Regions from separate parts of the Brevundimonas sp. FV1ye29L genome, predicted to be linked through region 1. Evidence: predicted binding sites of a transcription regulator. Region 1 holds the regulator's gene; the other holds the start of a gene.
What was found. Region 1 encodes LexA, which represses DNA repair genes until DNA is damaged. Its sites were predicted from a motif close to ATGTTCNCNANNTGTTCT; they were not measured.

Region 1 (7,177 bases):
CTGCGCCTGATCATGAAGGTCAATGCCGTCCGCTTCGGCCTGGCCGAGCGGATCGTGGCGCGTCTGGGGCCGCGCACCGGAGGCGTCGCCGCGGCCATGGTGACGGGCCACGAGACCTGGATCGGTCAGGACGATCTGGACGCCATGCGCGATTCCGGGCTGGCCCACATCCTGTCGATCTCGGGCCTGCACATGGCCGTGGTCGGCGGGTTCGTCTTCTTCAGCGTCCGGCTGGCCCTGGCGGCCTGGCCCTGGCTGGCGTTGCGGGTCTCGGGCAAGAAGGTCGCCGCCGTGGCCGGTCTGATCGCGGTCGGGACCTATCTGGTCATCTCCGGCGCGCCGCCCCCGGCCGAGCGGGCGGCGATCACGGCCTCGATCGCCTTCATCGCCATCCTGCTGGACCGGCAGGCGATCACCATGCACGCCCTGGCCGTCGCGGCCCTGGTGGTGCTGGCGATCCAGCCCGAGGCCATTGTCACGCCCGGCTTCCAGATGTCCTTCGCCGCCACCGCCGCCCTTGTGGGCCTGGTCGAGGCCTGGCCGCGCCGGCCGCGCGAGATCTCGGCGCCCTGGCCCATTGTGGCGGTGCAGAGGTTCGGCGGCTGGATGGTCGCCGCCTGCGCCGCCAGCCTGGTGGCCGGGCTCGCTACGGGTCCGTTCGCCATGCAGCATTTCAACCGGACGGCGGTCTATGGACTGCTCGCCAATCTGGCGACCTCCCCGGTGGCGGATTTTCTGATGATGCCGGCGCTGGCACTGGGGGCCCTGCTGGAACCGGTCGGTCTGGGCGCGCCGTTCCTGTGGGTGGCCGGCCGGGGCATCGATCTGATGCTGACGATCGGCCACTGGACGGCGGGCCTGCCCGGAGCGGTGCGGACGGTGGCCAGCGCGCCGGATTTCGTCCTGCCCATCGCCTTCCTCGGCATCCTGATCGTCTGTCTGTGGCAGGGGCGGCTGCGCTGGCTGGGCCTGCCCCTGGCGGCGGCGGTGCTGGTCTGGCCGCGCGCCCCGACGCCGGACCTGTGGATCGGCGACGGCGGGACCAACGCCGCCTTCCATCAGGCGCGGCAGGCCGTGGTGGTCCGGCCGGGCGTGCGGGAATTCGCCGTCGAGCTCTGGTCGCGCCGCCGGGGACTGGAGATGATGGATCGGCCCGAAAACGGCTGGACCTGCGGCCGCTACGCCTGTGCGCCGGCAAGCCCTGCCGCCGCTCCTGTTGCGCTGTGGTGGGGAACGCGCGCCCCATCGATTGAGGCGCTCGCGGCCCTGTGCCGGTCGGCCTCCGTGGTCAGCAGTCGCGCTGTGCTGCCTCGCCTGCCTGCGGAGTGTCACGACAGATTGGTGCTGGACGGCGTCGATTTCGCGCGGGGCGGGTCGGTGGAGTTGTGGCGCGACGGCCAGACGGGCTGGCGGGCGACCTGGACCTCGGAGGTGCGCGGCGACCGGCCGTGGACGCGGATCGCCGACCCGGAGGCGCCTGAGGCGTGAGTGATCTTCGAAACGCCGCCATCCCCGGACTTGATCCGGGGATCAGCGGTTCAGCCGCCGTGCGGCCGGTATGATGCACGGATCGTGCGACATCCTGCCTGTCGGGGTGGGAGGAGCGTCCGATCCCCGGATCAACTCCAAGGATGACGGAATTTGAAGCAGGGTCTGTGCCGGACCTTAGTGATACCGCCGGATCAGCCCGACCAGCTTGCCCTGGACCTCGACCTGGTCGGGGCCGAAGATGCGGGTCTCATAGGCGCGGTTGGCGGGTTCCAGGGCGATGGAGCCGCCCTTCTTGCGCAGCCGTTTCAGGGTGGCTTCCTCGCCCTCGACCAGGGCCACGACGATCTCGCCCGAGGCGGCGGTATCGACGCGTTTGATGACCACCAGATCGCCGTTCAGGATCCCCGCCTCGATCATCGAGTCCCCCTCGATCTCGAGCATATAGTGGTCGCCGGACCCCAGCATGGACTCCGGCACCGGATAGCGTTCGCGCTCATGCTGGATGGCGGCGATGGGGGTGCCGGCGGCGATCTTGCCCAGTAGCGGCAGTTCGCGGGTGTCATTGGCGGGGGCCGCCGCGACGGGCCGTCCGCCCTCAACGACCTCGGGCCGGAAGACGCCGCGTCCGCGCAGGGGCGTGGCCTCGTCCGGCATGCGGGTGACCTCCAGCGCCCGGGCCCGGTGCGCCAGGCGGCGGATAAAGCCCCGCTCCTCCAGCGCCGTGATCAGCCGGTGAATGCCCGACTTTGACGCCAGATCCAGCGCCTCCTTCATCTCGTCGAACGAAGGGGAGACGCCGGTCTCCTGAATCCGCTCATGGATGAACATCAGGAGCTCGTGCTGTTTCTTGGTGAGCATGGCGGGGAATCATCCAGAACAAGGCGTGAACCGTTGCCGATGTTCTGTAAGTGTTCTTCGCTAATGTCAACTTAACGGCTGACATCATGGGCAACCGCCTCTGACGCCGGTCAATCCAACAGCAGCGCCACGTTTTCTGATTGGTGGAAGTATGGAGGCCTCCAACTGACGGCGATCGAGCGGGTCGCTGCCTGAAGCCTTTCACCGTCTGCCAAAGTTCCATCGATGAGTAGCGTGATCGCGCTACCGGCGGCCGCCTCTAGCTTGATGACTTTTGAGATGCCCGTGCTGTCATCGTCGGTGCTGAGAACCTCGTCCAGCACGACGACCCCATCGACCAGAAGCCGTACTCGCTGACCTTCGAAATGAACGAAGGCGACGGTAATTGCAGCGCAGGAATCTGGGCCGTCACAAGATGTTTGAACGGTTGCGATTTGCCGGTGAGGTGCGCAGCTCGTCCCCAAGCAAAGTATCGCGAGGCAGCCGATCAGGAACCGGTTCACCGGACGCTTGGCTCCGACATCAACGCCCGCGTCGCCGCCTCGACATCCGCCTGACGCATCAGGCTTTCGCCGACCAGCACCGCCTGCGCGTGGGCGTCCGACACCCGCTGGACGTCATCGGGCGTGAAGATGCCGCTCTCGGCCACCAGCAGGGCCTTGACCGGGCTCAGCATGGCCAGGCGTTCGGTCGTCTCCAGATCGACCTCGAAGGTCTTGAGCGAGCGGTTGTTGACCCCGACCAGATCGCCGCCCAGACGGCAGGCGCGGGCCATCTCGGCCTCGTCATGGGTCTCGATCAGGGCGTCCATGCCGAATCGATCGGCCTCGGCCAGAAGTTCGCCGGCCAGACCGTCGTCGATCATGGCGAGGATGATCAGGATGCAGTCGGCGCCCAGGGCGCGGCTCTCGGCCACCTGCCACGGATCGACGAGGAAGTCCTTCCTCAGACAGGGCAGGGCGACCGCGTCGCGCGCGGCGGTCAGGAAGGCGTCGTCGCCCTGAAAACTGGGGCCGTCGGTCAGGACCGACAGGCATTGGGCCCCGCCCCGCTCATAGGCGCGGGCGAGGGCGGGCGGGTCGAAGTCCGGCCGGATCAGTCCCTTCGACGGGCTGGCCTTCTTGATCTCGGCGATCAGGGCGGGGCGGCCCGTCGCCTCGACGTGGGTCTCAAGAGCGGTGCGGAAACCGCGCGGGGCCGACGCGGCGGCGGCGGCCGTCTCCAGATCGGCGAGGCTGCGCATGGCCTTGCGGGCCGCGACCTCGTCTCGCTTGTAGTCGGCGATGCGGGACAGGATGTCGGTCAATTCCGGGGCTCTTCCTCATCCGGGGCGGAGGTGATGCGCGCCAGGGCCTCGAGGGCGGCGCGCGCGCGGCCGTCGTCGATGGCGGCGGCGGCGAGGGCGACGCCCTGTTTCAGATCTTCGGCCCTGTCCGCCACCATGAGGGCGGCGGCGGCGTTGAGCAGGACGATGTCGCGGTAAGGGCCGGCGGCGCCGTCCAGCAGGGCGTTGAGAGCCTCGGCATTGGCCTCCGCGTCGCCCCCGCGCAGATCCTCGATCGAGGCCCGGCCCAGACCCGCGTCCTCGGGCGTGACGGTGAAACGGCGGACGGCGCCGTTGCGCCATTCGGCGACCTCGCTCTCGCCGGTCGTGGTCAGTTCGTCGAGACCCTGACCGTGGACCGTCCAGGCGCGCACGGCGCCCAGCCGGCCCAGCACCTCGGCCAGGGGCTCCAGCAGGCGCGGATCATAGACCCCCATCAGCTGGCGTTTCGCCCCCGCCGGGTTGGACAGCGGCCCCAGCAGGTTGAACACGGTGCGGAAGCCGATTTCGGCCCGCACCGGACCGACGTGGCGCATCGCCCCGTGGTAGGCCGGGGCGAACAGGAAGGCGATGCCGGCCTCGTCCAGCGCCTGACGCTGTCTGGCCAGGCCGGCGGTCAGGTCGACCCCCAGCACCGACAGGACGTCGGACGACCCGGATTTCGAGCTCATCGCCCGGTTGCCGTGCTTGGCCACCTTGACCCCCGCGCCGGCCAGAACCAGGGCCGAGGCGGTGGAGATGTTGAACGTGTGAGCCCCGTCGCCGCCGGTTCCGCAGGTGTCGATGACGTCCCAGGGATGATCCAGCTGCGTGGCGGCGTCGCGCATCGCCTGGGCGAAGGCGGCGATCTCCTCGACCGTCTCGCCGCGCATCCGCAGGGCGGTGACGGCGGCGGCGACCTGGGCCGGGGTCGGCTCGCCGCGCAGGCAGGCGGCGAAGAAATCGTGGGCCTCGTCTGACGACAGGACCTGACCATCAATCAATCGGGCCAGCAGGGGCTTGAAGCCGCCGTCGGTGCTCATAGGCCGTCCTCAGACCGTCGCGAGACGCCGAACGCCCGCCAGATCGAGGAAGTTGGCCAGCATCTCATGGCCATGTTCGGTGGCGATGGATTCCGGGTGGAACTGGACGCCGTGGATCGGCCGCTCGTGATGCTGGAAGGCCATGATCTCGCCGTCGGCCGTCCAGGCGGTCACGTCGAGGGTATTGGGCAGGGTGTCGCGCGACACCGCCAGCGAGTGATAGCGTGTAGCGGTGAACGGGCTCGGAAGCCCGGCGAACATGCCCTTCCCCTCGTGCAGGATCGGCGAGGTCTTGCCGTGCATCAGGGCCTTGGCGCGGATCACATGGCCGCCCATGGCCTGACCGATGGCCTGGTGGCCGAGGCAGACGCCGAGGATCGGCATGTCCAGCGGCGCCGTGTCGATCAGGGCCAGACAGATTCCGGCCTGATCCGGGGCGCAGGGGCCGGGCGACAGCAGCACGGCCTCCGGCTTCAGCGCCCAGGCCTCATCCGTCGTCAGCTCGTCATTGCGCACGACACGCGTCTCCGCACCCAGCTCCGCCAGATAGTGGACGAGGTTGTAGGTAAAGCTGTCGTAGTTATCGACGACCAGGATCATGCGCCGGTCTTTAGGCTGTGCCGACGCAGGGTGCAAAGGGCCTGGCGGGAAACTGATCGTTAACCGACGCAGTTTTCATATCGCGCGGCGCAAGGGAAACGCCGCCATGGCCGTCGCCGGACAACAGATCGAACTGGCCCGTCATCTTCTGGCGGAACCCGACGAGGCGCCGGCCAGTCCGGTCGCGGCCCTGGGCGCGGCCTTTGTGGCGGCGACGGCGGCGGTGCTGATGGCGGGGGTCATGATTCTGGGGCCGGGCTTTGCCGTCGACGAAAGCGACTGGACGCCACCATCGCGACAAGAGGCCGTCGGCCCCGCGACGATGCTGCGGTCCGACGCGGGCTGAGCGTCACGACCCCGACCCAAAGGGCGGCTCAGGCCGGCCACAGCGCCGGGAGGGTCAGAACCAGCCGGCGTTCCAGGCGATAAAGCCCACCAGCCCGAGGCCCAGCACGATGACCACGCCGGTGATCGAGACGCCGAGAACGCTGGTCATCCCGCGGATATTTTCGCCCTGACGGGCCTCTTCTGTCGTCTCCTTGATCTGTTCGTCCTCGCCCTGCATGGTCGTCATTCCTGTTTCCGATGGGACAGGAACGACTGCCGGGCCGGATTGATCCACTGCGGCGGCAAGACGCCGGGATACCGGAGAGTTCAGATCACGCCGGGAGCGTTCAAGGGCGCGCCCAATTCAAACCGCCAGGCGTCCTCGGCGGCGCGCATCGGGGCGCGGGCCTTGGCGCAGGTCTCGGCATATTCGGCGGCCGGATCCGAATCGGCCACGACGCCGGCGCCGGCCTGGACGAACACCTGGCCGTCGGCGAACAGGGCGGTGCGCAGGACGATGCAGATGTCGGCCTCGCCTCCGGCCGAGATATAGCCCACGCCGCCGCCATAGCCGACGCCGCGCTTCAGATCTTCCAGTTCGTCGATGATCTCCATGGCGCGGACCTTCGGCGCGCCCGACAGGGTGCCGGCGGGCAGGGCGGCCAGAAGCGTATCGACCGCATCCAGCTTCGGATCGGCGCGCCCCCTGACGTTCGAGACGATATGCATGACCTGGCTGTAGCGTTCGACGACGAAGCTCTCGGTGACCTCGACCGTGCCGGGGACGGAGACCCGGCCGACGTCGTTGCGGCCCAGATCCAGCAGCATCAGGTGCTCGGCGCGTTCCTTGGGATCGGCCAGCAGTTCGGCCTCCAGCGCACGGTCGGCTTCGGGCGTATCGCCCCGGCCGCGAGTGCCGGCGAGGGGGCGGATGGTGACCCCGCCATCCTTCAGCCGCACCAGAATCTCGGGACTGGACCCGGCCAGCTGGAAGTCGCCGAAGTTCAGATAGAACAGATAGGGCGAGGGGTTCTGTCGCCGCAGGGAGCGATAGAAGGCGAAGGGGTCGCCGGCCCAGGGCGCGCTGAACCGGTGGCTCAGCACCACCTGGAAGATGTCGCCCGACGCGATATAGTCCTTGGCCCGCGCCACCATCCGGCCGAAGGCCGGCTCATCGACCGGCGAGGCGAAGGCCGGGGCCCCGGCGGCTTCCGGCGGGCTGCGTCCCAGCAGCGGTTGGCGCAGTCGGATCTCGAAATCGTCCAGACGGGCGTGGGCGGCGGCCCAGGCCGGGCCGGCCTCCACGCCCGCGTCCGGATAGGCGGTGGCGACCATGACGATCTCGCGCCGCACCGAATCAAACATGGCGACCAGAGAGGGCCGGGTCAGGACGGCGTCGGGCAGGTCGAGGGGGTCGGGATTGGGCGCCCCCCCGTTCTGATCCAGCAGCCGGGGCTCCAGCAGCCGCACCATGTCATAGCCGAACACCCCGAACAGGCCGGCGGCCATCGGCGGCAGTTCGCCTCCAGCCGTGGCGGACAGATCGAACCGGGTG
Region 2 (7,177 bases), 180 kb from region 1:
TTTCTTTGAACTCGTTACGGGCGGTCCTGCGGGGCATCAGCCGCTGAAGCACACCGTCAATGTCGCTCCCGGATCAAAAGTGACGTTCGACCTGACCGCCGACGCACCCGGAGACTGGGCCTTCCACTGCCACATGCTGATGCACATGCACGCCGGCATGTTCAACGTGGTGACGGTGCGGCCCATGGACGGAGCCGCCTGATGAACCGCCTCGCCATCGCCCTCGCCCCCATCATCCTCGCCGCCAGCGCCTTCAGCGCCCAGGCCCAGGACCCGCACGCGGGCCATGTCATGCCGGCGCCGACCCGCCCCGCGCCCGAACAAGTCGCCGAGCCTCAGACTCCCGCCCGGCCGGCAGCACAGGATCCGCACGCGGGTCATGTCATGCCGCCCGCGCCGATGCCGCCCGAAGCCGATCCCCATGCGGGTCACGAGACGTCGACCATGGCGCCCGCGCAGCCTGATCCGCACGCCGGGCACGACATGGCCACGATTCAGCCGGCCCAGGCGGATCCCCATGCCGGGCATGACATGGCGGCGATGAGCATGGGGCCGCCGGATGTCCCGACCAGCGCGGACGATTCCGGTCGACCTCCAGAGACGCCGGTTCCGACCGCCGCCCTGAGCGGCCCGACGCACGCCGCCGACCTGGTCTTCGGCGCAGAGGCGATGAACGCATCACGCCAGACCTTGATTGCCGAGAACGGCGACGTGCGTACCACGGCCGTCATCATCGACCGCCTCGAAGCCGCCTTCGGCGATGGCGACGACACCTACCTTTGGGATGTCCAGGGATGGAGCGGCGGCGACATCAATCGCTTCTGGTGGAAGTCCGAGGGTGAAGGCGACTTCGGCGGTGATCTGGAGGAGGTCGAAATTCAGGCCCTCTACAGCCGCGCCATCACGCCCTTCTGGGATGTGCAGGCCGGTGTGCGCCAAGACTTCCGGCCCGATGGCGAGGACACCACCCATCTGGTCCTGGGTCTCCAGGGACTGGCCCCATACTGGTTCGAGATCGACGCAGCCGCCTTTCTATCCACGAAGGGCGACCTGACCGCCCGCGTCGAGGCCGAGTATGATCAGCGGATCACACAGCGCCTGATCCTTCAGCCGCGCCTCGAAATCGATGCCTCGGCCAGCGATATTCCGGAACTGGAGATCGGCTCGGGTCTCTCTTCGATCGAGGCGGGCCTGAGACTGCGCTACGAACTCCGCAAGGAGTTCGCCCCCTACGTCGGCGTCGAGTGGAGCCGCGCCCTCGGAAACACCGCCGACTACATCGAAGCCCGAGGCGGCGAGGCAGAAGACACCCGGCTCGTTGTCGGCCTCAAGGCCTGGTTCTAATCCAAGGAGACTACCCGATGATCCGCACTCTTGTTCTCACCGCCGCTTTGGCGTTTGCCGGCGCCGCCGCCGCTCAAGACCCGCACGCCGGCCACGCCGGAATGCAACACCAGGCTCCGGCCGCCTCCAACATCGTCACCACCCCGGCCGACGGCGCCATGATGCAAGGCGCACCGGAACGCTTCAGCGCGACTTTCCCGCACCTGATGATCCTGAAGACCGTGACACTCACCGCCGAGGGCCAGGCCCCGATCGTCGTCACCGCGCCCGCCCTGCCCGCCGCCGTGACCGTCAGCGTGGCCTTGCCGCGTCTCGCGCCGGGGAGCTACGCTGCCGCCTGGTCCGCCGAAGGTCCGGACGGCCACAAGATGTCTGGCTCTACCCGCTTCATGATTCACTAGGAGAACGACGATGAAAGTTTCCACCCTGCTGGCCGCCGCCGGCGCGATCCTGACCCTGAGCGCCGGCGCGGCCCTGGCCGCTGAAGGCTGCGCCTGCTGCAAGGACATGGCCGCGGATGCGGCTATGACCTGCTGCGACGAGATGAAGACCGACACCACCCCGGCCGAGCCGGCGGCGCCCGCACCAGCGCTGTCGGACACGCCTGCCCCCCAGGGGCACGCAGACCACAACTGATCGTCGGCGATCGATCTCCTCCGGCGGCCCCCTCGGCGAAGCCACCGGAGGTGACCGGAATCAGGTTGCCTGGTCCCGGTCGCCGGCCTGCTCTGTGCCGGGGACCGGCCCGGCGGCGTCCTTCCGGACGAAGCGCACGATCTCGGCTCGCATTTGCGGTTCAGCGATGAATCCGGCGTCCGCGAACGCGATGTGCTGGGGCCCCAACGGCCCAGATGGATCCGCTCGCCACCATCCGTCGACGGCCGCGGCTTTCGGCAGAAAGCCACCCACGATCCGTTCAATTTCCCGGAACGTCAGGTTTACCTCGGACCGCTTCTGGCGGCGAAGGAAGGATGCGAGGGGCGCATATTTGGTCATCGGCGTCTTTTCCTCCCTCGCCGCGATCGGTCAAGCCCGACTCGCGCGACCAGCCTTGAGCGTTGTAGGATCGTCGTCGGCGGGTTCCGGAACGGACAGGCGCTGGTTTTGAGCCAAGCGACGCAATGCGTCGGCGGCGATCAGAGCCGACACCTCCGGCTTCTGTACAGAAGTCCAGGCCCGCCCCCTCTCCTTCTACGCGCGCTCAAGCTTGGCGCTCATTCGTCTTCAGGGTCTATGATGCCGGTGCGAACCCCGACCGCTACAACCTGAATCCTGGTCCGTACGCCCAGCTTGGCGCATGCCTTCCAGATATAGGGCTTGAACGACAAGGCCTGTGGAGCACGCAGCACCCTTGCCTGCTCGTCCTCTGAAAGGAGATCAGGCCAGTAGCGAAACCTGTCCGGAGCGGCGGGTCCCGCGGCAACCGGCTCGCCGAAGAGGTTTGCCTGCACACGCATCAGGCCAAGGCGAGCTGGTCGGACGCCGACGGCGCCGGCACCTTGAAGTTGGACAGGCTGACGCCGACCAGGCGGATGCCCTTGGCGGGCGGATAGAGCGAGCGGACCAGCAGGAGGCTGATCTCTTCCAGCCGATCCTTGGACGTCACCGGCTCCGGAAAGGAACGGCTGCGGGTGGACTGCTGAAAGTCGGCCCATCTGACCTTCACCGTCACCGTGCGCCCGTAGGCGTCCGACTTCTCGCACCAGCCCCAGACATCGCCCGTCATGGCGAGGACACCGGCCTCAATCGCCGAGGGATCGGTCAGGTCGCTTCCGAACGTCGTTTCCGATCCGGACGACTTGCGCTCCCGGTTCGGGTTAACCGCGCGATGATCCTCGCCGCGCGAGATGGCGTAGTACCAGGGACCGGACTTGCCGAAATGCTGCTGTAGTAAGGCCAGCGACTGGCGCCGGAGGTCCTCGCCGGTCTCGATGCCCAAGCGGCTCATCTTGGCGGCCGTCACCGGCCCGACCCCGTAGAAGCGTTTCACCGGCAGGATCTCGACGAAGGCCTCGCCCCGCCCGGGCGGCACGACGAACTGGCCGTTCGGCTTGCGCTGGTCTGAGGCCAGCTTGGCTAGGAACTTGTTGTAGGGAATCCCCGCCGACGCTGTCAGGCCGGTCTCTTCCAGGATGCGGGCGCGGATCTCGACGGCGGTCTCCGAGGCGGTCGGCAGGCCGCGCAGGTTGTCAGTGACGTCGAGATAGGCCTCGTCCAGGGACAGCGGCTCCACCAGAGGCGTGTAGTCAGCGAAGATCGCCTGGATCTGTTTCGAGACGGCGCGGTAGACCTCGAACCGTGGCGGGACGAAGACGAGGTCCGGGCACTGCCGCAAGGCCGTGGTCGACGGCATGGCCGACCTCACGCCGAAGACCCGCGCCTCATAGCTGGCCGCCGCCACCACGCCGCGTTGGGCGGCGTAGCCCACGGCCACCGGGCTGCCGCGCAGAGCGGGATCGTCGCGCTGTTCGACGGACGCGAAGAAGGCGTCCATGTCGACGTGAATGATCTTGCGAACCGGCCCGTCGCTCATGCCCCGGCCTAGCAAGATTGGAACATAAAGGGAGCAGCAAAACCGCCCCCCTGTGACACCAAGTCGGTTCGCGGCGCGCCGGTCGCCGGTCTACAGTGACAGTCTCGCCGCCATCCGGGACCGCCGCCGATGAACCGCCTTTCTCGTCGCCTTCTCATCCTCGGCCTGCCTCTGGCCGCCCTCGCGGGCCCGGCCCTCGCCACGCCGCCCAAGCGCATGATCGCGTACAAGACGCCCTGGTGCGGCTGCTGCGGCGGCTGGATCGCGCACATGCGCCAGGCGGGCTGGACCGTAGAGGTCGTCGAGCGCGAGGACCTGGCACCGATCCGGGCCCAGCATGGCGTTCCGGACCGGCTGGCCTCCTGCCACACCGCGGTGGTCGGCGCCTACGCCATCGAGGGCCATGTCCCGGCCGGCGACGTCGATCGATTGCTGGCGAAGCGCCCGGCCGCCCGGGCTCTGAGCGCGCCCGGCATGCCGGCGGGGTCGCCGGGCATGGAGGCCGCCGGACGGGAGCCCTATACGACCGTCCTGATCCTCAACGACGGTTCAACCAGCGTGTTCGGTCGGCACAACGGCGCCTGACGCCTGGGGCGTCGTCGCCGGATCTGGCGCCGTCCCGTTGACGCGAGGCGGATTGAGCCAAGTCTGGACCGGACGGTCGAAGCCGTAGCGGAACACAGCGGCGGCCACGAAGGCGCCGACCAAGCCGACGGCCCACAGGGCCCAACGAACGCCGGACGACCAGGACTCCTGTCCCAGGGCGTCGAGCAGGCCGAACCAGACGATGCGGCTCACCTCATTGGTGAGGAACATCGAGAACGACATCAGGGCCAGATGCTCGATCAGCCGTGAAGGACTGCGCACCGGCACGGCGCCGGCGGCCCAGATGATCACGGTCATCAGGCCCAGCGACAGCAGGCTGAAGGCGCCGAAGGCCTGGAACAGTACGAGCGCGACGGCGGCGGCGACGCCGATCGCTCCGGCCAGGCGCGGCCCGACATAGACCCGCGAGCCGTAGAAGGCCGCCGCGACCCCGAGCAGGAACAGCGGCAGAGCGCGCAGGATGCCGTAGCGCATCGGCAGGCGGTAGATCGGATCGCCGAGCCAGAGCGAAGCGGCGACGTCAGCGGCGAGGACTAGGACCGTCGCGCCGATCACCACGACAAGCGGGGGCCAGCGCCACAGGGCGCGGCTGATCCAGGGCAACAGGAGATAACACCCGATCAGGGCCGAGAGGGTCCAGGTCGGGGCGTTCCACCCCTGCCCGCCCGGCACGCCATAGGCCTGGACCAGCAGCACCTGCGCGGACAGCTGCGACCAGTCGAACCAGCGCGGATTGCTGGGCGCGATCCCCGCCAGGGCGGCGCCGCCGACGAGAGCGATGAGGATGAGGCTGACGACCAGGTGGGCCGGGACGACCCGCAACAACCGCTGGCGCGAATAGGAGCGCAGCGAGGCCTGCCCGGCGGCGAACCGGTCGCCGTAGATGCGGGCCAGGACATAGCCGGAGTCGATGATGAAGAAGTCGGTGAGCAGATAGCCGCGCTCGAACACCGGATGCAGCTGTGGCAGCGGGACCGGTGAGGCCTCGCGGAAATGGTAGAGGATGATCAGCGCCCCGACGATAAAACGCAGCGCGTCCAGCCAGCCGCCGCGCGCGATCCGGACGGGGCGAGGCGACGGCTCGGTCAGGGCGGCTTTGGGCATTCAGTCAGTCTTCCGTGGCGCATACCCGGCGACGGCGCTGTGGTGCTCATGTGGATGCAGGACGATCTGGTCTCGCGAAAGATAAAGGCCGGTCGTTCCCAAAACCCAAACGACGATCAAGCCACCGACGATCATCAGTCCCGCCCGATCGCGGGGGCCGAACACGAACGAGCAGGCGATCACGCCGCCCAGAATGGCGCCGTAACCAAAATGCAGCGGCACCTTGTGGGCGCCGAGCAGCAGAAGCGCCATGCAGAAGACCAGGCCGCCCGCGAACAGGCTGACCCCGATGGCGATGAGCGTATCGAGCACGGGCCTTGGCCTGAGCGGGCGTGTCTGGAGCCGCCGCCCTCGTTGGCGATAGCGGCCTTCGCGCCAACGAATGCTTCGGCCGCGCACGGTGAAGCGCTTGCCGGCCATCCGTCAGGGCCTTGCGCCGGGCGCGGGCGTGTCCTCATGGCGCGCAAGGAGGATTCTCATCCGGACAATCTCGGATTCCTGGGCCGCGATAATCTCATCGGCCAGATTGCGAACGTCGCGGGCTTCGCCATGCTCGACGGCGACCTTGGCCATCGCGAGCGCACCCTCGTGATGGGCGATCATTCCGCGCAGGAAGTCGATGTCGGCGTCGCCGGTGTAGTTGATGCTCATGGCCTGATGCATCTGCGCGCTGGCCTCGCGATAGGCGCGGGTCGACGGGCTGTCTTCGGGCGCGCCAGCGTGACTTGCTTCGGTGTCGCTCGGGCGGGCATCCACCGCCGACGGCGCCGCAGCGACGCCACGGGTTTGCCGCGAGATCATGCCGAAGGCGAAGGCCGAAAGGGCGAGAAAGACGGCGATGACGGAGATCCATCCGAAACGCTTCATGACGATGTCCTCGAGAGACCCCGCGCGACCACGGGGGCGGCTGGGATTGCGGTTGGAAGGGTGGGCGCGGTTCGGTCGCGGTAGGCGAGCAGCCGAAGGGCGTTGAACACCACCAGCAGGGTCGAGCCTTCGTGGAGCGCCACGGCGGGACCGATGCCAAGACCGAGGATGGTCGCGGGCACCAGGAAGGCGACGACGCCGAGGCTGACATAGAGGTTCTGGAGGATGATCCGGCGGGTCTGCCGGCTCAGGCCGACCGTGAACGGCAACTGCGACAGGTCGTCGGACATAAGGGCGACATCCGCGGTCTCGAGGGCGACATCGGACCCGGCCGCGCCCATGGCGATGCCGACCGTGGCCGTTGCCATGGCTGGGGCGTCGTTCACGCCGTCGCCCACCATGGCGATCTTGCCGTCCGCGCGGAGTTTCTTGATGGCGTCGACCTTGTCCTCCGGCATGAGATCGCCCCACGCCTCGGTCAGCCCGACCTGCTCCGCGATGGCCTGGGCGGCCTTCTGGTGATCTCCCGAGATCATGATCATGCGCTGGACGCCGAGGGCCCGGAGCGCCGCGAGCGCGGCCCCGGCCGCAGCGCGCGGCGTGTCGAGCAGGCCGATGACACCGAGGTCTCGCGTCCCGCGCCGCACCACCATCAGGGTCCGCCCCTGGTCGCGCAGTTGCGCGGCGACGGCCGTCGTTTCGTCGTCGAGACCCGCCACGCCG

Region 2: dinB (DNA polymerase IV) is a predicted target of LexA. The motif match lies at 3,897-3,914, and genes of this name have one in related genera.

The regions. Positions count from the first base shown of each region.
Region 1 covers NZ_CM178730.1:1,651,518-1,658,694, forward strand. The annotation lists gene ACW17W_RS08080 (ComEC/Rec2 family competence protein) at 1-1,488, shown strand, start outside; gene lexA (transcriptional repressor LexA) at 1,666-2,349, opposite strand; gene ACW17W_RS08090 (hypothetical protein) at 2,460-2,852, opposite strand; gene trpC (indole-3-glycerol phosphate synthase TrpC) at 2,849-3,655, opposite strand; gene trpD (anthranilate phosphoribosyltransferase) at 3,652-4,695, opposite strand; gene ACW17W_RS08105 (anthranilate synthase component II) at 4,705-5,295, opposite strand; gene ACW17W_RS08110 (hypothetical protein) at 5,402-5,641, shown strand; gene ACW17W_RS08115 (hypothetical protein) at 5,696-5,869, opposite strand; gene trpE (anthranilate synthase component I) at 5,950-7,177, opposite strand, start outside.
Region 2 covers NZ_CM178730.1:1,836,317-1,843,493, forward strand. The annotation lists gene ACW17W_RS08995 (copper resistance system multicopper oxidase) at 1-202, shown strand, start outside; gene ACW17W_RS09000 (copper resistance protein B) at 202-1,344, shown strand; gene ACW17W_RS09005 (copper resistance CopC family protein) at 1,362-1,745, shown strand; gene ACW17W_RS09010 (hypothetical protein) at 1,756-1,980, shown strand; gene ACW17W_RS09015 (DUF7662 domain-containing protein) at 2,041-2,340, opposite strand; gene dinB (DNA polymerase IV) at 2,801-3,877, opposite strand; gene ACW17W_RS09025 (DUF411 domain-containing protein) at 4,007-4,462, shown strand; gene ACW17W_RS09030 (acyltransferase family protein) at 4,427-5,587, opposite strand; gene ACW17W_RS09035 (hypothetical protein) at 5,588-6,007, opposite strand; gene copM (CopM family metallochaperone) at 6,011-6,454, opposite strand; gene ACW17W_RS09045 (heavy metal translocating P-type ATPase) at 6,451-7,177, opposite strand, start outside.